2 regions of the Zhongshania borealis genome follow, and region 1 is predicted to be linked to the other one. Evidence: predicted binding sites of a transcription regulator. Region 1 holds the regulator's gene; the other holds the start of a gene.
What was found. The regulator sigma-54, encoded in region 1, starts transcription at its own class of promoters, with help from an activator protein. The targets are predictions, from matches to a motif close to TGGCACANNNNTTGCNNT.
Positions count from the first base shown of each region.

Region 2: a site for sigma-54 is predicted at 6,632-6,649, ahead of ABD836_RS06875 (TorF family putative porin). Genes of this name have one in related genera too.

Region 1 covers NZ_BAABDM010000011.1:57,606-68,546, reverse strand. Annotated here, with positions in the region: gene ABD836_RS17770 (YhdP family protein) at 1-1,155, shown strand, start outside; gene ABD836_RS17765 (carbon-nitrogen hydrolase family protein) at 1,155-1,961, shown strand; gene yjgA (ribosome biogenesis factor YjgA) at 1,971-2,486, opposite strand; gene mgtE (magnesium transporter) at 2,504-3,862, opposite strand; gene ABD836_RS17750 (HPr family phosphocarrier protein) at 3,972-4,241, opposite strand; gene rapZ (RNase adapter RapZ) at 4,252-5,109, opposite strand; gene ABD836_RS17740 (PTS sugar transporter subunit IIA) at 5,111-5,560, opposite strand; gene hpf (ribosome hibernation-promoting factor, HPF/YfiA family) at 5,594-5,881, opposite strand; gene ABD836_RS17730 (RNA polymerase factor sigma-54) at 5,963-7,459, opposite strand; gene lptB (LPS export ABC transporter ATP-binding protein) at 7,603-8,328, opposite strand; gene lptA (lipopolysaccharide transport periplasmic protein LptA) at 8,331-8,909, opposite strand; gene lptC (LPS export ABC transporter periplasmic protein LptC) at 8,896-9,462, opposite strand; gene ABD836_RS17710 (KdsC family phosphatase) at 9,464-9,985, opposite strand; gene ABD836_RS17705 (KpsF/GutQ family sugar-phosphate isomerase) at 10,002-10,941, opposite strand, start outside.
Region 2 covers NZ_BAABDM010000002.1:129,576-140,516, forward strand. Annotated here, with positions in the region: gene ABD836_RS06835 (DUF484 family protein) at 1-16, shown strand, start outside; gene ABD836_RS06840 (alpha/beta hydrolase family protein) at 110-1,324, opposite strand; gene xerC (tyrosine recombinase XerC) at 1,497-2,402, shown strand; gene ABD836_RS06850 (HAD family hydrolase) at 2,389-3,093, shown strand; gene ABD836_RS06855 (hypothetical protein) at 3,127-3,327, opposite strand; gene glnK (P-II family nitrogen regulator) at 3,531-3,869, opposite strand; gene ABD836_RS06865 (ammonium transporter) at 4,183-5,427, opposite strand; gene glnK (P-II family nitrogen regulator) at 5,498-5,836, opposite strand; gene ABD836_RS06875 (TorF family putative porin) at 5,924-6,574, opposite strand; gene ABD836_RS06880 (hypothetical protein) at 7,066-7,968, opposite strand; gene urtE (urea ABC transporter ATP-binding subunit UrtE) at 8,214-8,909, opposite strand; gene urtD (urea ABC transporter ATP-binding protein UrtD) at 8,914-9,693, opposite strand; gene urtC (urea ABC transporter permease subunit UrtC) at 9,690-10,844, opposite strand; gene urtB (urea ABC transporter permease subunit UrtB) at 10,851-10,941, opposite strand, start outside.

The DNA of each region.
Region 1 (10,941 bases):
GAGTTTAGCGTAACGAAGCTGCGCATCGATGAGGTAATGATTTTCGACAGTTTGCTAGAGTCGGCCCAATTGTCGCTGCGGAGCGCCCCTGATGCGTGGTTTTTACATATTAATAGTGCGCAATTATTAGGTGATATTCAGATTCCAAGAGTGGAGCTTGACCCGGCCCAAGCCTTTAAAGTGACGCTAGAATCGCTGAATTTACCTAAACCCAAAGCTTCTGCCGCTAACCCCCTAGATGGGATAGACCCTCGAAGCTTGCTGGATGTTAATCTGGATATCGCCAAACTTAGTATTGGTGATGAGCAGCTCGGTAGTGTTGGTTTTGACTTGCGTACTGATCAAAACGGGGCCTATTTTAATAATGTGCGCGGCAGTTTACGCGGGATCGAATTGGCGACTGTGGCCGGTAGTACCAATTTAACATGGTTGCAGGATGACACCGGCCGAGTCTCGTCTCAGTTGCAAGGCCAGTTTGGTATTAGCGACTTGGGTGATGTTTTAGAAAGTTTTTCCTACCCTCGAGTAATGGAAACGCGGCGTGGTAATTTTGATTTAAATCTTCAGTGGTTCGGTACCCCGGCAGCATGGGCACTCGCTGATAGCCAAGGCGAGTTTAGTTTCTCCTTTAAAGACGGTCGGTTTTTAAAAACCTCGGATGCGGCCAGCGGCACGCTGCGTATTTTTAGTATTTTTAATATGGCTAATATTGTGCGGCGCTTGAAGTTCGATTTTCGCGACGTGTTTAAAAAAGGTATCTACTTTGATCGTATGCGCGGCGGCATCAATTTGGCTGAGGGGCAGTTGGCATTGTCGTCGCCATTAGATGTGCATGGGCCTTCGAGTCGTTTCCAAATGACCGGCGGGATCAATTTGCTCACCGAGGTGCCTGATCTGCGTTTAGTAGCAACCCTGCCAGTGGGCAGTAATTTGCCTTGGGTGGCTGCGCTGGTAGGCGGCTTACCCGCGGCTGCGGGTGTCTATGTGGTTAGCAAGGTATTTGAAGAGCAAATGGACAGTTTTTCCAGCGCTGTGTACGAGATTTCGGGAACAATTCAGGAGCCGGAGCTGACCTTTAAAAATATCTTTGACGATGAAAGCCTTGATGGTTCTGAGCCGCAGGGGCGGAGCGCAGGTAAACCGGGGGTTAAGTGATGAGCGTCAATGTAGCTGCAATTCAAATGGTGTCTAGCCGCGTTCTTGCTGAAAATTTGCAGCAAGCCGAAGCCTTAGTGGCCGAGGCGGCGGCAAGAGGGGCGCGATTGGCGGTCCTGCCAGAGAACTTTGCGCTTTTTGCGAGCAGAGAAATTGGTGTGCTCGCCAAGGCTGAGGCGGTCGACGCATCGCTGCAGACATTTCTTAGTGAGCTTGCAAGGCGTTACCAGCTAATTCTCGTGGGCGGGACAATACCTATTCCCGCCGACGATGGGCGAATCTACGCAACGAGTTTTGTTTACGCGGCAAATGGCGATTGTCTTGGTTACTACCGCAAAATACATTTGTTTGACGCTGAGGTCGGCGACAGCCAGGGGCATTACCGCGAGTCTGATACCTACGCACCAGGTGACAGTCTGGCGGTACTTGAGACTGAATTGGGTCGCCTAGGTATCGCGGTGTGTTACGACCTGCGGTTCCCCGAATTATTTAGGGCTATGCAGGACCTCGAGGTAGATATCATTGCATTGCCTTCGGCATTTACCCGTAGTACTGGTTGGGCCCACTGGCTGCCCTTGGTTCGTGCTAGGGCAATTGAGAATCAATGTGTTGTGGTGGCGGCTAATCAAGGCGGTATACATGATGCCAAACGACAAACCTCGGGGGGTTCCGTTGTGGTCGATAGTTGGGGGCGGGTGTTGGCAGAGGCAGGTTTAGGCGCTGGCTGTGTTATTGCATCTTATGATGCTGAGGAACAGGCTGCACTTCGTAAGCGAATGCCGGTTGCCCAGCATCGCCGTCTATAAATTTAAGGTTTAGTTCGCCGCTTTGGCGGCTTGAAGCTCTTTCAAGTATTGGAATAATTTACGCTTAGCCGCAGGTGGTTTTTTCGCTTGGGCATCTTTGTTTATCTGCATGACCAATTGCCGTAAGCGTTGGCGATCGGCTTGCGGGTAGTCGACTAACACTTGTTCAATGGCGCTTACGCCCGTGTTTGCCAATTCATCGCGCAGTAGCTCTAGGCGGTGAAATTGTTGGGCTTGTTCGCGCTGGCCTTCTTCACGCTTAGCTAAACCGGCTTCAATCTCAGTTAGGTCAATGTCGCGCATGAGTTTGCCAATGTATTGCAGCTGGCGGCGCAGTGCCTCGCGGCTGGTCAATCGCCTCGCGGTGACTAAGGCTTCCGCTAAATGCTCGTCGAGAATGGGTATTTTCGCTAGCTCGTTGTTGCTGAGTTTAACCAGCTTTTCCCCCATTTGTTGCAGGGCTTGCATTTCTTTTTTTACCGCCGTTTTACTAGGGCGTTCCGACTCTGGCGTTGCTTCAGTCACATTAAAATCCGTTGCTATTAGGCGTAAAAATAGGTGGCTAACCCGAGGAAAGACATAAACCCGATGACGTCGGTGACGGTGGTCAGTACCACACCGCCGGCCAAGGCGGGGTCAATATTCAGTGATTTCATCGCGAGTGGCAGCACGGCGCCGGCCAGTGCCGCGGTGACGAGATTAATAATCATGGCTGCGGCAATAATACCGCCCATTAAGGGATCGCCAAACCAGATAGTAGTCGCGCCCGCCACTATTAAGGCCCATAGCGCGCCATTTATTGCGCCTACTAATATTTCCCGGTTAATTAGCCAGCGGCTGTTATCTCGACTGATGTGGCCAAGCGCCATACCGCGAATAACCACCGTTAAGGTTTGGGTGCCGGCGACACCGCCCATGCTAGCGACAATAGGCATAAGCACCGCGAGGGCGACGACTTTTTCGATAGTGGCTTCAAATAAATTAATAACCCCTGAGGCAATGAAGGCCGTGAGCAAGTTGATTCCCAGCCAAATTGCCCGTCGTGGCGCTGTGGTGAATACGGCGGCAAAGGTGTCTTCGTCCTCGTCCAAACCGGCCATGCTCATCAGCGAGTGGTCAGATTCTTCACGGATAACGTCAACGACGTCATCGATAGTGATTCGGCCAAGTAGTAGACTATTCTCGCCAACGACGGGTGCTGATACCCAGTCATTACGGGCGAAGAGGGTGGCGACTTCTTTGGAGGACATGTCCGCAGAGATCGGTTCGACCTCGGTGTCCATGATTTCCCTCACCGTCACGCTGGGGTCAGACACCAATAGCTTACGTAGTGACAGTATGCCGATGTATTGATCGTTGCGGTTTACGACAATCAAACTGTCCGTCATCTCTGGCAGGCTTTCGTGGCGTCGTAAATAACGCATCGCGACATCGAGGGTGATGTTTGGCCGCACGGTGATCGTGTCGGTGTTCATCAAGCCGCCGGCAGTGTCCTCGTCGAAGGACAATACGTGTTCTACGCGAAGGCGGTCCTGGTGGTCCATGGACTCGAGGACTTCACGAATAACCCGGTCAGGCAATTGCTGGAGAATATCGGCGATGTCATCGGCTTCGAGGCCTTCGGTGATGGCCGCAACTTCCTCGGCGTCCATCTGCCGCAAAAATTGGCTCTGCACCTCGTCATTGAGATGTTGAAGGATGTCGCCTTCATTTTCAGTGTCGATAAGCTGCCACAAGACACTACGGATCTTATGTGGCGTTGATTCAATGAGGTGAGCGGCGTCTGCGGGGGGCAGGCCGTTTAGCATGCGACGAATTTGCAGGAATCCGCCGGAACCCAAAGCGTCATTGAGGGTTTTGAGTTGGCTCTCGGTTTGTAGTTTGTCTGCAGTCTGGGCCATACCTATCCCTAGCCTGAGCCGTAATGGATTTGTAAGAAGTCTGGGCAATTATCCTTGAAAGCGCGTCGCGCAACAATCCACAGAGTAATCGCGAGTAAAATAAACTTTATTACTCTCCTTCGCCAAAGCGTTGATTTATCAGGTCTTGTATTGCAGCGAGGGCTGCCGTCTCATCACTACCTTCGCAGCGCACCGTAATGTCACTGCCTTTGCTGGCGGCGAGCATCATTACTGACATAATACTTTTTCCGTCGACACTTTTGTCGCCAATAGCAAGCGTGATTTTTGAACTATATGCGCCAGTAGTAGCAACGAGCTTGGCCGCAGCGCGGGCGTGTAACCCCAGTTTGTTGATGATTTTGATTTCTGCTTCGACCATCGTGTCGCCTCTAGTTCTGGAGTTCGCGATGGCGAACTTGGAGGTCTGGGTAGCTACTGCGCATTGCCTCAGCCAAGGATTCAGCCATATATACTGAGCGATGCTGGCCACCGGTGCAACCAATGGCAACCGTGAAATAGCTGCGGTTGCTGGCTTCTATTTTGGGTAACCAAGTTTGCAGATACTGCAAAATGTCGCGGCGCATTAGCTGGACGTCGGCTTGGCCACTAAGGAATTCCTGCACCGCCTGGTCCTTGCCAGTAAGGCTGCGCAAATTTTCTTGCCAGTGCGGGTTAGGTAGCATCCGTAGGTCGTAGACTAGGTCTGCATCGATCGGCAGGCCGCGTTTAAAGCCGAAGGATTTAATTTGCACAGCTAGGCGGCTGGCGTCAACGCCAAGAATGCGGTCGCGAATAGCGGCGCGCAGCTCGTGTACCGTCATATCGCTGCTGTCGATGGCCAGCGAGGCTTCGACCACAATCGGCTCCAGTAACCGTGACTCAAGCTTAATTGCATCGGCCAGTGGCAGGGAGTCAGTTGTTAGCGGGTGGCGACGGCGTGTTTCGCTAAAGCGTTTGATGAGTTTGTCGTCTGCGGCATCGAGAAAAACTATTCGTAGGCGAGCATGTTGCTGAACTTGCTCGCAGAGCCCTTTGAAGCGCGCTAGGCCGTCTTGGGAATTGCGAGCGTCGATACAGACGGCAACTTGCTTGTGTACTTTGAGTGGGCTTTGGGAAAGCTCACGAACCAACTCTGGAAGCAGCGACACGGGAAGATTGTCGATCGCGTAAAAGCCCTCATCCTCGAGTTGGTGGAGCGCAGTACTTTTGCCTGATCCAGAGCGGCCGCTGAGAATGATGAGTTCCATACTAAGCTTGCAGAGCTCGGTCTAGCAGGGCTTGGTCGGAGCTTGCGCTGCGCAGGCCGCTGCGGAATTCTTCTTCATTAAACGCGGTGGCCAGTGCGCCCAACACTTTGAGGTGCTCGTCGTGCGCTTCTGCGGGAACGATAAGTGCAAATACGAGGTCGACGGGTTGGTCGTCAATAGCTTCAAAATCGATAGCTTGGTCGAGTTTGAGTAACATTCCGGTGATGGCGGTGCAGCGGCTGCTGCGGCAGTGCGGGATCGCTACTCCGTGACCAATGCCAGTACTGCCAAGGCGCTCTCTGGCAAGTAATTCATTAAATAATTCATCGGCGTCAAATTCACTGTTGTCAGCGCTAATGCCTGCCGAAATAAATTCGAGAAGTCGTTTTTTGCTCGTAATAGACGCACCGCTATGGGTGCGTCCTAAGGTAAGAATGGAATTGAGTATCATGGTTTCTTGCAACAGTGGGTTAGGTCAGGGGCCTTAGCGGCCCAGGGTTTTTTCTTTGTGCTTTATCAGTTGTCTATCGAGCTTGTCGGTCAAACTGTCGATTGCCGCGTACATATCCTCTGATTCACAAGTGGCAAATAAGTCGGCGCCGGCAACGTGCACAGTGGCTTCGGCTTTTTGGATCAGTTTTTCGACGGACAGAGTGACGTCGGTATTGGTGATGTTGTCAAAATGTCGTTGAAGTTTGCCGAGCTTAGTATTGACGTAATCGCGAAGAGACGGGGTGACGTCAACGTGATGACCACTAACAGTAATCTGCATATTTTGCTCCTTCATCGCTGAAAATAACTAGCGCCTCACGGCGCGTGTATGACGACAATGACCGTAACAGGGGCACTGCCACTATACCAGTCGTTTCCGCTCGTTAGAGGGCGGAATAACCAGTGATTCTCGATATTTTGCAATGGTGCGACGGGCGACTTGTATGCCCTGTTCACCCAGTAAATCGGTGATCTTGCTGTCGCTTAAGGGTTTGCGGGGATTTTCTGCCGCCACCAGTTTTTTGATTAGTGCACGAATGGCCGTAGATGAGCATTCGCCGCCGGTATCGGTAGATACATGGCTTGAAAAAAAGTATTTTAGTTCAAAAATACCGCGTGGCGTGTGCATGTATTTTTGTGTTGTTACGCGGGAAATAGTGGACTCGTGCATACCAACAGCTTCAGCAATATCGTGTAACACCAAGGGTTTCATTGCTTCGTCGCCGTACTCTAGGAAGCCGCGTTGGTATTCGACAATCTTAGTGGCGACTTTCATTAGAGTCTCATTGCGGCTAAGCAGACTTTTAATAAACCAGCGCGCTTCTTGCAAATTGTCGCGAATATAGTCGTTGTCACTGCTATTACTGCTCTTTCTGGCCAGCGCGGCGTAGTGCGCATTAATTTGAATTTTAGGTGCAATGTCGGGATTTAGCTCTACCAGCCAACGATCTTCTTTTTTGCTAACAAACACATCGGGAACAACATATTCGGTGTCGTCGGCACCAATGCTATCGCCGGGCGTTGGGTTGAGAGACTGAACCAGTTTTATAATGTCGCGGAGCTGTTCTTCCTTCAAACGGCAGCGGCGCATTATTTGGTTATAGTCGCGATTACCCAATTGCGCCATATATTGGCTAACAACAAGACGGGCTTCTTCAACTAGCGGTGTGTCTGGTGGTAGTTGCTTGAGTTGAATTAACAGGCATTCTTGCAAATCGCGCGCAGCTACGCCTGGCGGATCAAACTGCTGGATCAGATGTAAAATCGCATTAAATTCTTCGATTTCGATTTCGTCACTGGCAAAACCGTCTACGAGATCTTCGGCGCTTACCGTGAGTCGGCCGTTATCGTCAATGGCGTCGATGATGGCCTCGGCAATCAGTCGATCGATATCGGACAGGCGGCTAAGATTTAACTGCCAGCGCAAGTGGTCTTGTAGAGTATCTGCGCTGGAGTTGCGGTAATCGTTGCTGTAATCACTGTCCTCTGACGCCGAACCGCTGCCAGAACCACTGCTGGTGCCGCTGGACTGATAGACGTCGTCCCACTGGCTATCTACGGGTAAATCGTCGGGGATATCGCTGCGTTCGGCCCACTCAGTATCTGCCTCAGGCTGGGGGGCCTCGGTTTCTTGATCGCTACTTTTTTCGGCTTTCTTAGGTTCGGCAGAGGTGGGCTCGGTATTCACTTCAAAATCATCGCTGTCGTCGCTGATTTCGAGCAGGGGGTTAGAATCTAGTGCCGATTGAATTTCTTGCTGAAGATCGAGGGTGGAAAGTTGTAATAAGCGAATCGCCTGTTGCAGCTGGGGTGTCATTGTCAGGCTTTGACCGACTTTGAGCTGTAGCGATTGTTTCATAGGCAGTGTCTTCTACAACAAGAGAGTGGTAACACGAGCAAGCTGTTTTTGCCCTACCGGCAATAATTATGCCTCTCTCTCAGTGTAGTCGGGACAATCATTGCCTGCAATACCTGTGCCGATTCATTTGTTGGTTGTCGGCGTTATAAGGTGAATTTGTCACCGAGGTATATGTCTCGAACGATCTGATTATTTAGCACGGTATTGGCGTCGCCCTCGGCAACGATACGGCCTTCGCCGACGATATAAGCCTTATCGCATATATCGAGGGTTTCGCGAACATTGTGGTCAGTAATGAGTACGCCAATACCCCGAGCCTGCAAGTGTTTAACGATGTTTTGAATGTCATTTACAGAGATCGGGTCAACGCCGGCAAAGGGCTCATCCAATAGGATAAAACTGGGTTCTGTGGCCAGTGCTCTCGCTATTTCAACCCGGCGTCGTTCGCCGCCAGAAAGTGCCATTCCCATTGAGCTTCGAATATGTGTTATGTGGAATTCTTGCAGTAGCGACTCAAGTTTTTCTTTACGCTGCTTGCGATTGAGGTCGCTACGGGTCTCAAGAATCGCCATGATGTTATCGGCGACGGTTAATTTGCGAAATATTGAGGCCTCTTGTGGCAGATAGCCCACGCCATTTTTCGCGCGTCCGTTAATCGACAGTTTGGTAAGGTCGCGGTCGTCGAGACGTATGGTGCCGCGGTCGGCATTGACGATGCCCACAATCATGTAAAAACAGGTGGTTTTACCCGCGCCATTTGGACCTAGCAAGCCTACAATTTCGCCGCTGCTTATGGTGAGAGAGACATCTTTGATGATTTCGCGACCCTTATAGGCCTTGGCGAGATTACTTGCTTGCAAAACAGGCATGGTTAGCGCAATTCTCCGCTGAGGGCATTGTCTGGGGTCGGCTCACTAGCCTCATTCGCTTTGTTGCTTTCGGGCTGTTCGCTGTCGGGGATGGCTTGCGGTTGCAGCGTCATTTTTACGCGATTTTCTTTTTCGGTGGTGCCGCCGTCGGCGATCACCATTTGCTTGCGACCGCTATAAACCACGCGGTCACCAGAAATTTTGGAACCCTGGTGAGTAATTGACGCATTTTTTTCAAGAAGAATTTCTTCTTGCGCTAGGCTGTATTCAATCCGCTGGGCGCTGGCGATAACAACGCCTTCTTCGGCGCGAGGCTGCTGCTCGAAATAGGCGGGGCTGCCCTCCGCAACGACTTTTTCAACTTTACGATCCGATTCTATGATGGTCAGTTTGTCGGCGCGAATTTTCAGTGAACCTTGGCTCATGCTGACGTTGCCAACATAAACACCTTGGTTGTTCTCGTAAATAGCCCGGTCAGAGCTCAGGTTAATAGCCTGCTTACGATCGTCGGGTAAGCTTAGCGCTGAGCTGCTGATGGCGAACAGAAAGCTAGCTATTAGCGCGGCATTATATGGGGTCATAGTGGCCTTTTACCTGGTCGAGGAGTTCAACGCGTTCATTTTTCATACTGGCTTTAAGGCCAACGGAACGCGTTTTGCCATTGCGTAGCGATAGCGTTAATGGCTGGTCGGTAGTCACTTCGCTGCTATCCAAGTTTATTCTCAGTAATTCGGTACTGATTTGCGCTTGGCGAATTAAATCTTTGACAAGCACGGTGTCGAGTAAGGTCAGCTGTTCGCCGTCTTGAGAGAGCTTTCCTGCCTTGGCGCTGGCAGTCCACGGGCGCTGGTCAGCGATATTGCCGATATAAAATGGGTCTTGCAATGATATTGAGCCGTCGGAAATTAGTCGTTCAGCGCTGCTTGCGCGCCATTTGTAGGCAATTTCACCGTCCCGACTGTACTTAATGCCGTCGACTTGGCTTAAGTGGGAGTCGGCGTCGGGCATTGCCTCAAAGCGCTCGACAATGCTTAATTTGCCGCTTTCACTGTACTGGGTGAGGTAGACCACTGTGCCGGCCATTGCTGTAATGGCCGATAGCACAGAAAATACGGTGAATTTTATTTGTTTCATTTTAGAGGTATTGCTCCAAGGCATTATTGAGCTTGCCCTGCGCTTGCAGAATTAGCTCGCAAACCTCTCGAATAGCGCCACTGCCGCCGGCAGCGCGGGTTTGCCAGTCTGCGTGGCGGGCAACAAATTCATGACCGTTGGCAACGGTAATGCCAAGCCCAGCTTGGCGTATGGCCGATAAGTCCGGAAGGTCGTCGCCGACGTAGGCAATGTCTTTCATTTCGAGGCCGAGGTCGGCTCGCAATTCCTCAAGGGCAACCAGCTTGTCTTCGCGGCCCTGATAGATCAATTCAATTTTTAACTCACCGGCGCGGCGTTTTACCAATTCAGAGCAGCGGCCGGTGATAATAGCTGGCGTTATGCCGGCGTCACGCAATAGTTTGATGCCGAGCCCGTCAAGAATACTGAAGGCCTTCATTTCTTCGCCGCTATTGCCAAAGTACAGGCTGCCATTGGTCAACACGCCGTCGACATCCATCGCCAATAGTTTGATGGTTTTTGCTTTCTCAATCACGCTGTGCATATTTGTGGTGATTTCCCTAGGCAACGCCGGCTTTGAGCAGGTCGTGGGTGTGTATGACGCCAACAGGTTGGCCGCTGTCGTTTACGGCAACCAGTACCGTGATTTTATTGTCTTCCATAATACGCAGCGCTTCGGCAGCCATCATGCCGGGCTTAATGGTACGACAATTGCGGGTCATAATGTCATCGATAGGACATTGGTGTATATCGATACCGCGGTCTATGGCGCGGCGTAAGTCGCCATCGGTGAAAATGCCGGCTAGCACGCCATCTTGGTCAACGACGGTTGTCATCCCCAAGGTTTTACTGCTCATTTCCAGTAGGGCGCCGCTCAGCGCGCTGCCCAAAGTGATTTTGGGGATGCTGTCGCCTGTATGCATTATGCTGTCGATTTTTAATATGAGTCTCCGGCCCAATGCGCCTCCTGGATGCGATAGTGCGAAATCATTGGCGGTAAAGCCTCTCGCTTCGAGTAAGGCGATGGCCAGTGCGTCGCCCATTACCAAAGTAACGGTGGTGCTGGATGTTGGGGCGAGGTTAAGGGGGCATGCTTCCTCCGCCACGCCGACATTTAAGTGGACGTCTGCGGCGGTGGCGAGTTCGGAGTCGGGATTTCCTGTTAGCGCTATTACTGGCACTGCCAACAGTTTTAGTAGCGGCAAGATAGTAATTAGCTCACCAGTCGTGCCTGAGTTCGACAGTGCAATGACGACATCTCCCGCAGTGATCATTCCCAAGTCACCATGACTGGCTTCACCCGGGTGCACAAAAAAGGCCGGTGTGCCCGTGCTGGCAAGGGTGGCGGCAATTTTATTGCCGATATGGCCCGATTTCCCCATTCCGGTCACAACGACGCGGCCCTTGCATGCTAGTAAGATGTCGCAGGCTTTGCTAAAACTTTCGTCAATGCGGTCGGCGAGAACGGCTACGGCATCTCTTTCCATACCGATAACGCGC
Region 2 (10,941 bases), on a different contig from region 1:
GGGACCGTTTCTTTAAGCGATCGCTAGACCTCTGGGGTCGGGTGTCTGACGAGATGCCCGCCCGCACAAACTGCATACGAGCGGCCCTTTACCCTATTTGCGCTCAATCCTATACGTCAACCGCCTGACTTCCGACACCAGACTCGACGCTCTGACAATGCCTATCCATAAACATCCGCATTAATTTCAGGTACTCACTCTGCCCTAAGTGCAAAATGTGATTGCCTGGAAACCAGTGCAAATGCGATTCCGGCCAGTGGGAATGGAGCAGGCGCACAAAGCGCGGTGGGGTAAAACGATCGCCAGCGCCGCCAATAATCATGACCTTTTCCGGGTCGAGCTTGGGTTGATAACTCAGCGGGCTGTGTATTGCCAGGCCGCGCCGAAGGTCCATGGGGCTTAATCCGGTGCGCTTGCTTACCAAGTCCATTAAGCCGCCCGTTGGCTGCCAACTGCGGATGGTATCCACAGGTGATACCAGTGGCGAATTGGGAATACAGAAAGCCAAGCGCGGTTCAACGACCGCCATGATTGAACTGAGGTAACCCCCTAAGCTCAGACCGCTAATCCCAACATGCGGAGCGCCCCGCTCAAACAAGTAATCGATAAACACCCGTAAATCACTCACCGCTTGCAGCATGCCTTCGTTTAACTGCGAGAAGCCGCCGGCGAAAAGGCCATAACCACTAAAGGGGTGATGTTTTTCGGCGCGATCGCCATGAAAGGGCTGGGTCATTAACAAAATGTCGTAACCGCTTTCGTAAAACCAACGCAGCGAGAAGAACAGGCTATTAAAACCATACCAACTCTCGACCACCCCATGCACAAAGATCAGCGTCGGGCGAGGACCGTCGGGATGCGTCCAGTACTGCGCACTCGCCGTTTGGTTTCGTTTATAGCTTAGGTAACTCTCGGTAAGGTCAGGGTTCAAGGGTGCAAAAGGGCTGGTGAATCGGAGATCAACAGCAGGAGTTCCCTTTGGCTTGTAATTAAAACGCCCTATTTTATGCGCCTCTACCTCCACTTTTGGCGGTGGTATAAAGACCTTATCAACGTCGCGGTCTTCCGCCATACCGGCGTAAAAATCCATTCGCGCGCGTTCACGCGCCATGCCATCGCGCTTTATTAACTGCGGCACAAAGGCGCCGGAGATCATCACCCCTAAACCTGTGCGCACCATGCGATCCATAATCGCGGTGCCGTAAACTTTTAAAGGGTATTCGCTGTCGAGTTCTGTGCCGTCGGACTGGGAGTAAAAGTCCTCAGGAAGGCTATTCCACCACGGAGGCGAGCTCTTAACTGGGGGTAAAACGGATTGCGGCATCGCTATTATTCTCTTGGCATATTGTGCAAATGTTTAGTTTTATCATATTCAAGATAATCGACTGTAGTGCACGATACAATAAATTCTCGTTGCAGCACTAAATTGCCATCCACTCTTGCCCCCGCTGCGGCCAGTGCTTAAGCTGAGTGCTCTGTCTGTTATGGCGCGCTTCATGAGTATCCAACACGAGCTCGAGGACTTTTTAGATTATCTCGGTACAGCCCGGCGGCTGTCACCTCACACCCTCAGCGCCTACCGCAATGACCTTAGCGGCTTTATCACTTTTTGCGAGCAGCAATCGCTAAACTCAGTCGATGCAGCAGACAGCGCACATATTCGCTATTTCATTGGTCAGCGACGCAGTGCCAGCGCCGCTGCAGTGAGCATCCAGCGCCTACTGTCGGCTCTGCGTAGCCTCTATCGCTTCAGGATGCGCCATCGCGACGCCAAGCAGAATCCTGCCATCGGCATTAGCGCACCTAAACGCCCCAAGCGTCTACCCAAGACCCTCGATGTCGACATGATAAAGCAGTTGCTGGAATTCGACGGCGACGACATCATCGATATACGCGATCGCGCCATGATGGAACTGTTTTACTCTTCTGGTCTACGCTTGGCAGAATTGGCAACACTCAATGTCGGTGATTTAGATTTAAACGACGCCCTGGTCACCGTTACCGGCAAAGGCAATAAAACCCGCACCTTACCCATCGGCCGCGTTGCGATAGCGGCCCTACGCGAGTGGTTGAAAATACGCGACAGCCTCGCCGCCGATCAGGCCTTATTTCTGGGCCAGCGAGGCGGGCGCCTTGGCCACCGCGCCATTCAGCAACGTATCCGCTATCGGGCAATACAGCAGGGCTTGCCGGCCCATGTCCATCCGCACATGCTGCGACACTCCTTTGCCAGTCATTTACTGGAGTCCAGCAGTGATTTACGGGGCGTTCAAGAATTGCTCGGCCATGCCAATCTGTCGACCACCCAGGTCTATACCCATCTCGATTTTCAGCATTTAGCGCAGGTGTATGACAAGGCGCACCCGCGAGCAACGCGAAAGGCCAGCAATGAACAAGATTAAATTATTGAGTTTTGATCTCGACGACACGCTTTGGCATACCGCGCCAACCATAGCAAACGCCGAGCGAGCTTTTTATGAGCATTTGCAATGCAACGCACCGGCGCTGGTGGCGAAGTTTGATCCCGATGCCCTGCGCGAGCACCGCTGGCAATACCTCCGCGCCAATCCAGGCCTAGAACACTACGTTTCGAAGTGGCGAATTGACAGCTTAAATCAAGCCTTAATTGAGTCCGGTTACGGCGAACAAAGTGGGCAATTAGCCGCCGCGGCCTATGATGCTTTTTATCAGGCCCGCCAGCAGGTTTATTTTTTTGAGCACTGCGCCGACATCCTGAGGGAATTAAGCAAAGACTATATCTTAATCAGCCTCACCAATGGCAACGCCGATATAACACGCCTGCCGATCAGCAAATACTTCCATTCCTGCTTTCGAGCCGAAGAATTAGGCGCCGCCAAGCCAGCCGCTCCGCTGTTTTTAAAAGCACTCACGCAGGCAAATTGCCATGCCCATGAAAGCATTCATATCGGCGACAATACGCATGATGACGTTGCTGGCGCGAAAGCGGTAGGCATGCATGCAATTCAGGCGCGACTCGCAGAGAACGCGCCTGAGCCACATCCCTTAGCGGATCAACATTTTGACGACTGGCGAGAATTGCCCAAGCTCATCCAGCTGTTTAATGCCAGCTAAGCCTAATAACACGCAGACGCAGCCGACGCAGAATTAATAAGTTTCTGAGTCGGAATCGGTGTCGGCAAGATTGCTGCGCATATGCGGGTCGAGGTGTTTTATCTCACCCCCTCGCGCTAAATAAGCCTCGACGTCCTTAGACAGTTGATCGCGCATGCGGTCATGCACGGTCTGACTAGGCACAAAACTTTGGCTTGGAATTGGACTTTCTGTACTACGATTACGCGACCCCATAGGAACCCCTCCCGGAAACAATAAACCCGCGCTTACAAGCCGCTTTATACTGCTTTCTTAGAGTCTCTGACAAGGGTCTGATTAGGCTGTTTTGTTCTTAATAATCGTTGTAACTAATCTATTTTGAGCTAAAAAGGTTAATCATGCGACCATAAAAAAGGGCGACTAAAAGCCGCCCTCGATTCACCGTTACCAAAGCTAAATTAGATAGCTTCTTCACCGGTTTCGCCGGTGCGAATTCGAATAACTTGCTCAAGGGAAGTCACGAATATTTTACCGTCGCCTATTTTGCCGGTACACGCCGCCTTGGTTACGGTATCGATTACTTTCTCCACTTGATCGTCGGACACCGCAATTTCTAATTTCACCTTTGGAAGAAAATCCACCACATATTCCGCACCACGGTACAGCTCGGTATGGCCTTTTTGGCGTCCAAAACCTTTTACTTCGGTCACAGTAACGCCTTGCACGCCAATTTCCGACAAAGCGGCACGGACGTCATCTAATTTAAACGGCTTAATAACCGCACTGACTAATTTCATCGCCGTAGTTTCCCCTTCATTATGAATACTGTTTTATACCCCTATTTAGCCTAGTGCGCGGGAGTTTGGCAAGGTGATCCCAGCTTTTGCCGTAAAAAACCTTAGAAACGGCCCACTTTGGTGTCAGACGTCTGACGCTTGCCGTTCGCTATGTCCACTATCTTCCTTGCCAACACGCATCGCTTAAACAAAACGCGGAGTTTATGCACCAGACATTCGACTTCCTCCCCCATCAAGCGTTCAACTCCTCTATGCCTAGGCAAAAAAAAGGGCGCTCAATGAGCGCCCTATAATCACCGACCTGAGGGGAGTACTACTTGTTGGTGAACTCTGGGTAGGCTTCCATACCGCATTCAGAGAGGTCGACACCTTCGTACTCTTCCTCTTCTGTAACACGTAAGCCCATAACTACTTTCAAGATACCCCAGACCACTAAGCTGGCCACAAAGGTCCAAGCAAAGATCACGAAAGCACCGTATAACTGATTACCGAAAGTTGCATCGCTGTTGTTGAATGGCACTGCCATTACACCCCAGAGACCAACAACACCGTGAACAGAGATCGCACCGACAGGATCGTCGATTTTGATTTTATCCAGAGCAAGGATGGCAAACACAACTAACACACCACCAACCGCACCGATTAAGGTAGAGATAATTGGATCAGGTGACAGTGGATCAGCAGTAATGGCTACCAGACCAGCCAAGGCGCCGTTCAATACCATGGTTAAATCAGCTTTGCCGAACAGGATGCGCGCTACGATTAATGCTGCAATCAAGCCGCCACTTGCCGCCGCGTTGGTATTAACAAATACCTGTGCAGTTGCGTTAGCTTCTTCGATGTTAGACACCATTAATTCAGAACCGCCGTTGAAACCGAACCAACCCATCCACAGGATGAAGGTACCCAATGTCGCCATTGGTAGGTTTGCACCTGGGATCGCATTAACTTGACCGCCTGCGCCATACTTGCCTTTACGAGCGCCAAGCAGCAATACGCCAGCCAGTGCTGCAGAAGCACCACACATGTGCACTATGCCAGAGCCTGCAAAGTCAGAGAAACCAGCTTCAGACAAGAAACCGCCGCCCCAGCTCCAAGAACCTTGAAGAGGGTAGATGATGCCAGTCATAACAACAGCAAAAGCTAAGAATGCCCACAACTTCATGCGCTCAGCGACCGCACCCGAAACAATAGACATAGCGGTTGCTACGAATACCACTTGGAAGAAGAAGTCAGATGAACCTGAGTAGTAAGTATCGCCGTTAGAGGCCAGTACTTCTTCTACTGACGCATCAGCAATTGAGTTGCCGAACCAAGCGTCTGGCAGAATACCGCCTTCAGAACCGCCGTACATAACTGTGTAGCCACATAGTAAGTACATGGTACATGCCACCGCAAACAGGGCGATGTTTTTAGTTAAAATTTCTGTGGTGTTTTTAGAACGAACTAAACCAGCCTCGAGCATGGCAAAACCTGCTGCCATCCACATTACGAACGCGCCCATCACTAGGAAGTAGAACGTGTCCAGGGCGTACTTGACCTGTATGATGTCTTCCATCACATGCCCTCCAAAGGGAAAGAGAATAATCTTGTATTTAAATGTTTATTTAAACCGCAAACCTGTGAATCTAGATGGCTTCTTCGCCAGTCTCACCGGTACGAATACGAACAACCTGCTCAAGCGCAGTAACGAAAATTTTGCCGTCGCCAATTTTGCCGGTATTCGCTGATTTAGTAATTGCTTCAATAGTTGGCTCAACAGAACCATCAGCAACTGCAACTTCAATCTTCACCTTAGGAAGAAAATCTACAACGTATTCAGCGCCACGATACAATTCGGTGTGACCTTTTTGGCGACCAAAACCCTTAACTTCGGTAACAGTTATTCCCTGTACACCGATGTCAGATAGCGCCTCACGCACATCGTCAAGTTTGAATGGCTTAATAACAGCCGTAATCAATTTCATCGGAAATCTCCTGTTAATGTGCGTCGATCACACACTAGGACTAAGTTAAAAAAATGACCGGTGGCAACACTGCCACCGGTCGGGGTATTACATGGAAATAGGCAAGCTGTAAGAAACTACAAAGTTCATATCGTCGTCATTGTCTTCGTCGATCATCTGGCTGAAGGTAAAGCTCAGATTATCGTTGTAGGCGTAAGACACGTCGAAGTGAGCGTAATTTGAATCTTCATCGTCGCTATCGGTGCCGCCGAGGGTGAATGAGAATTGCGCAACATCATAGCCCAAGGTGTAATAGAAATAGCCGTTAGCGCCAGCAATGTTGTCATAAATCGTCAAGCTAACTGGGCCTAAACCTAAGCCAAGAATAATTTCGCTCAAATCACCATACGTGTCGCCGTTATCAACGAAACCTGCTGATGCACCTGGATAAACATAGTTCCACACACTCAGATCAACGCTTAGCGCGCCTACTTCAGTTGCATAACCAGCGTAGTAATCTACCTCTTGCCCTGCAGTGTCATCGCCGCTAGAACCCCAAACACCGGCATAGAAACCGGCACCGCTTACGGTGATATCACCAGAAACAGCTGGAGAGCCATCGCTCAGATCAAAACCACGCCACAAGTACATACTGGCAACAGAAGCGCTCGCTGATACTTCAGCAGAAGCTGGGGCAGCAACCATGGTCATTGAAGCAGCTGCAACACCGGCAGCCAGTAAAGTTTTCATTTTGTTCATGTTGTAGTCTCCGCATTTAGTATAGAGAAAGTGATCAAGCACATTCCTGTTGTAGCTATAGCACTTTCAGTGCCAACATCATTTTTATTGTTTAAAATCAAAAGCTTAAATAAAACTCGTTTGGTGAAGTTAAATCTAGCCATTTACCGGTCTTTGCCTAGTAAGGTCGAAAACACCGGGTACGCACAAACTTAGAGCATTAGGGCGAATATGCAAAAAATAAATGCCACAAATATAAGCACGCCTGAATAAATACGGAAAATACTCGGCTGGAAAACGCCTTTAATAACGCTAATTATCTATTTAAAAACAACAGGATAGCCACAGTCAGACCAATTATGATGCAACGTCGGCAACGACCTCTGGAAAAAACGCACCAATTAAGTGCCGCCGCACTACAAGCCAGCGATTTGCACCCTGAAACGAAAAAAGGATGCCATTGGCATCCTTTTAAAGCGCTAATAAACGACCTATCACAAAGCGCCAGTTACTTATTGTGCCTCTAGCTGTTCAACTCGCTTGCGCAATTGTTCTATTTCACGCTGCAGGGCCTTAAGGCTTAAGGGGTTAACGTTAGTCGGCGCCACTTTAACAGTACTCATGATCAGCTGATCGAGCAGAATACGTCCGGGCTGCCCCGCCGACGCTGTCGAACCTGGACTCCCGGCCAAGCCACCGGATGCACCCGCTACCCACTTACGACCGCTGCCCGTCAGCGATTTTCTAGTCTCGTAATGGCCGCTGCCGCCAGCGCCACCTGAGCCGGCATCACCGCCCTCACCGCCAGCGCCACCATCGGTATTAATATTAAGCCGGCTCACCATCGCGTCGCCAGATTCGGTCTTGGCTAAACTTTGATACAAGAAAGTCACGTCGCCGCCGCGACCACCTTCACCGCCATCACCACCGTTACCGCCCTCACCAGCCACATCTGCTCCGCAACCGCTATCAAGGTCAGCACCGTCGCCACCCGCACCACCGAGGCCACCGTCGCCACCGGCACTTAAAATCCGCATACTGCCTAGGCTTTCTAACGCGAGTTGTAAGCGGATTTCGACACCGTCTGCACCGGCTTGCCCAATATTGCCAGGCTGGCCGTCGACAAACTCGTCACAGCTTGGCGCAGAAATACCGGCCGCGCCATTCACACCTGCCGCACCGCGGCCATCAATCACCACGTTTTTACCAATACTGGCCACGCGCGCATGAACACGCCAAGAATTAACCCCTGGCGCAAAGCTAATTCGCGCGTCGTTACCTATGCGCAAGTTATCTAAAATCAACTCCTGTTGATCGACACCAACAAGGTATGCCTGGCCAGCCGGAATTGTTAAATCGGTTGCCATGCTCGTTAGCGGAACCAAGGCTAACGCCAGTGTGGCAAGGTATTTCATGGACTTTTCCTAAAGGGGTGAAGGCCGCCATTATAGTCTTTGGTAAAAATAAAAATGCGGCATTTAGTGTGAATAGTCATCAATTTTACTCGTCTGCAGCCCGATGTCTAACTCGAGCTAGTTGCCTTAGCAGAAACGATGAAGTGACCTGCATCGAAATTATCTCGGCAGGCGCAAATAGCCACGTGAACGGAGTGAATTCCTTTTCCTTCGGGGCCCGACGTCAGGCATCTGACCCAGCTGAATTACACCGTCATATGACGGCGCACGTCCTCCTCAACCATTTCGTCGCCGCGACCAGACAAGATCACTTCACCGCGATCCATTACCGCGTAGTAATCCGCCAGCTCACGGGCAAAATCAAAATACTGCTCAACTAAGACAATCGCCATCTCACCTTGCTGGCGCAGGATGGTAATAACATTGTGGATGTCCTTAATAATAGAAGGCTGAATTCCCTCGGTGGGTTCATCCAGTACCAACAAGCGTGGCCGGGTAATTAAAGCTCTGGCAATCGCCAATTGTTGCTGCTGCCCTCCAGACAAATCGCCACCTCGACGCTTTAGCATACTTTTCAGTACGGGAAACAAATCGAAAATCTCTTGGCTGATTTGACGCTGACTGCGCTTGAGTGGCGCGTAACCGGTATAGAGATTCTCTTGTACGGTCAGCTGCGAAAAAATCTCTCGCCCCTGAGGTACGTAAGCAACACCCGCCCGAGCGCGATCCGCCGGCGCCATGGCGCTAATGTCTTTACCGTCCAATACGATACTGCCGCCACGCACAGGGTGCCGACCTGTAATAGCCCTGGCCAAACTCGACTTACCCACGCCATTGCGACCGAGTATGCAGGTCACCTTGCCCTTTTCTGCGCTAACATTTACTTTGCGTAAAGCCTGACTCGCGCCGTAGTAGAGATCGATATCATTCACTAGCAACATAGTGTTAACGCCCTAAATAAACTTCGATTACCCGTGGATTGGCCGACACGACGTCGAGACGGCCTTCGGCGAGAACACTGCCCTCATGCAACACCGTCACTTTGCTGTCTAATGCTTTAATGAAGTCCATATCGTGCTCGACCACCACAATGGTGTGCTCGCGGTTAATTTCTTTTAATAGCGCAGCCGTTTCCATGGTTTCTTGATCCGTCATTCCCGCGGCGGGTTCATCGACAAGTAAAAGCTCCGGCCCCTGCACAATCAGCATGCCAATTTCTAACCACTGCTTTTGACCGTGAGAAAGGCTGCCAGCCAAATCACCGGTTTTCGCTTTTAGGCCAACCAGCTTTATAACTTCATTAATACGATCACCCTGCTCACTGCTCAATTTGTGCCAGAGCGCACGAATCACACTGCGGTTGCCCGCCAAAGCCAGTTCCACATTGTCCCAAACTGTTAGGGTTTCAATCACCGTGGGTTTTTGAAATTTGCGGCCGATACCCAAGTTCGCAATATCTGCTTCGTCGTATTGAGTAAGGTCGATACTGTCACGAAATCGCACTTCCCCCGAATCGGGTCGAGTTTTACCAGTGATAATATCCATCATGGTACTTTTGCCCGCGCCATTGGGACCAATAATGGCGCGGAGCTCACCCGGCGCAATATCAAGCGACAAATTATTAATGGCTTTAAAACCATCAAAACTTTTGGTTACGCCGTTCAGGTACAACATGCTCTGCATTTGAGCGCTGTGAAAGCCCGGACTCTTCACTACCGCACTCATGACTCTGCTCCTTGCGATGTTGGCGCGTTGCGCTCAGCGCGGCGATCCTGCAATTGCTTAACCACCCCGACAATTCCCTTGGGCAAATACAAGGTGCTGATCACAAACAACGCTCCTAACATAAACAACCACACTTCTGGAAAGGCGCCGGTAAAATAGGTTTTGGCATAGTTCACCGCAACCGCGCCAATGACTGCACCGAATAATGTGCCACGTCCGCCAATAGCCACCCAAATAACAATTTCAATGGAATTGATGGGGCCAAATTCGCCGGGATTAATAATACCGACTTGAGGTACATACAATGCACCAGCAATACCCGCCAAGATCGCCGACACCACAAACACAAAGAGCTTAAAGTGCTCAACCCGATAGCCCATAAATCGCGTGCGACTTTCTGCGTCACGTATCGCCACCAAGACCCGACCGTACTTACTGCTAACAATGGCGCGGCACAATATATAGGCGCCCATCACGCTCAGCGCCGACAAGGCGAACAATACACAACGAGTTATATCCGATTGCAAACTGAAGCCAAGAATATCTTTAAAATCCGTGAGGCCGTTATTGCCGCCAAAGCCCATGTCGTTTCGAAAAAATGCGAGTAACAAGGCGTAGGTCATTGCCTGGGTAATAATCGACAAATAAACCCCCGTTACCCGCGAACGAAATGCCAGCCAACCAAACACAAACGCCAATACCGCTGGAACCAAGGCCACCATAAACATGGCGAAGAAAAAATTATCAAAACCGTACCAATACCATGGCAATTCGGTCCAGTTCAAAAACACCATAAAGTCCGGCAGGTCAGCATTGCCGTAGACCCCGCGTTCACCAATCTGCCGCATTAAATGCATGCCCATGGCGTAGCCGCCGAGGGCAAAAAATGCGCCGTGACCCAAACTCAGAATCCCGCAATACCCCCAGATCAGATCCAAGGCTAATGCCAGCAGGGCATAACAGAGATACTTGCCTAACAAGACCACAACATAGGTTGGAATGTGTAAAAAACTGCCCTCAGGCATTAACAAATTACACAGCGGCACCAGCACCATGGCGGCGAACAGCACCATTAACAAATAACTGCCGGCTTTATCGGCCAGCAGTAAACGGCCGATGGCACTGCGTTCAAATATTTTTGTATTCAGCATGGTCAATTAATCCTCTACCGAGCGGCCTTTAAGAGCGAACAAACCGCGAGGCCGCCACTGAATAAACAGAATGATGAACACCAGCACAAAGATCTTG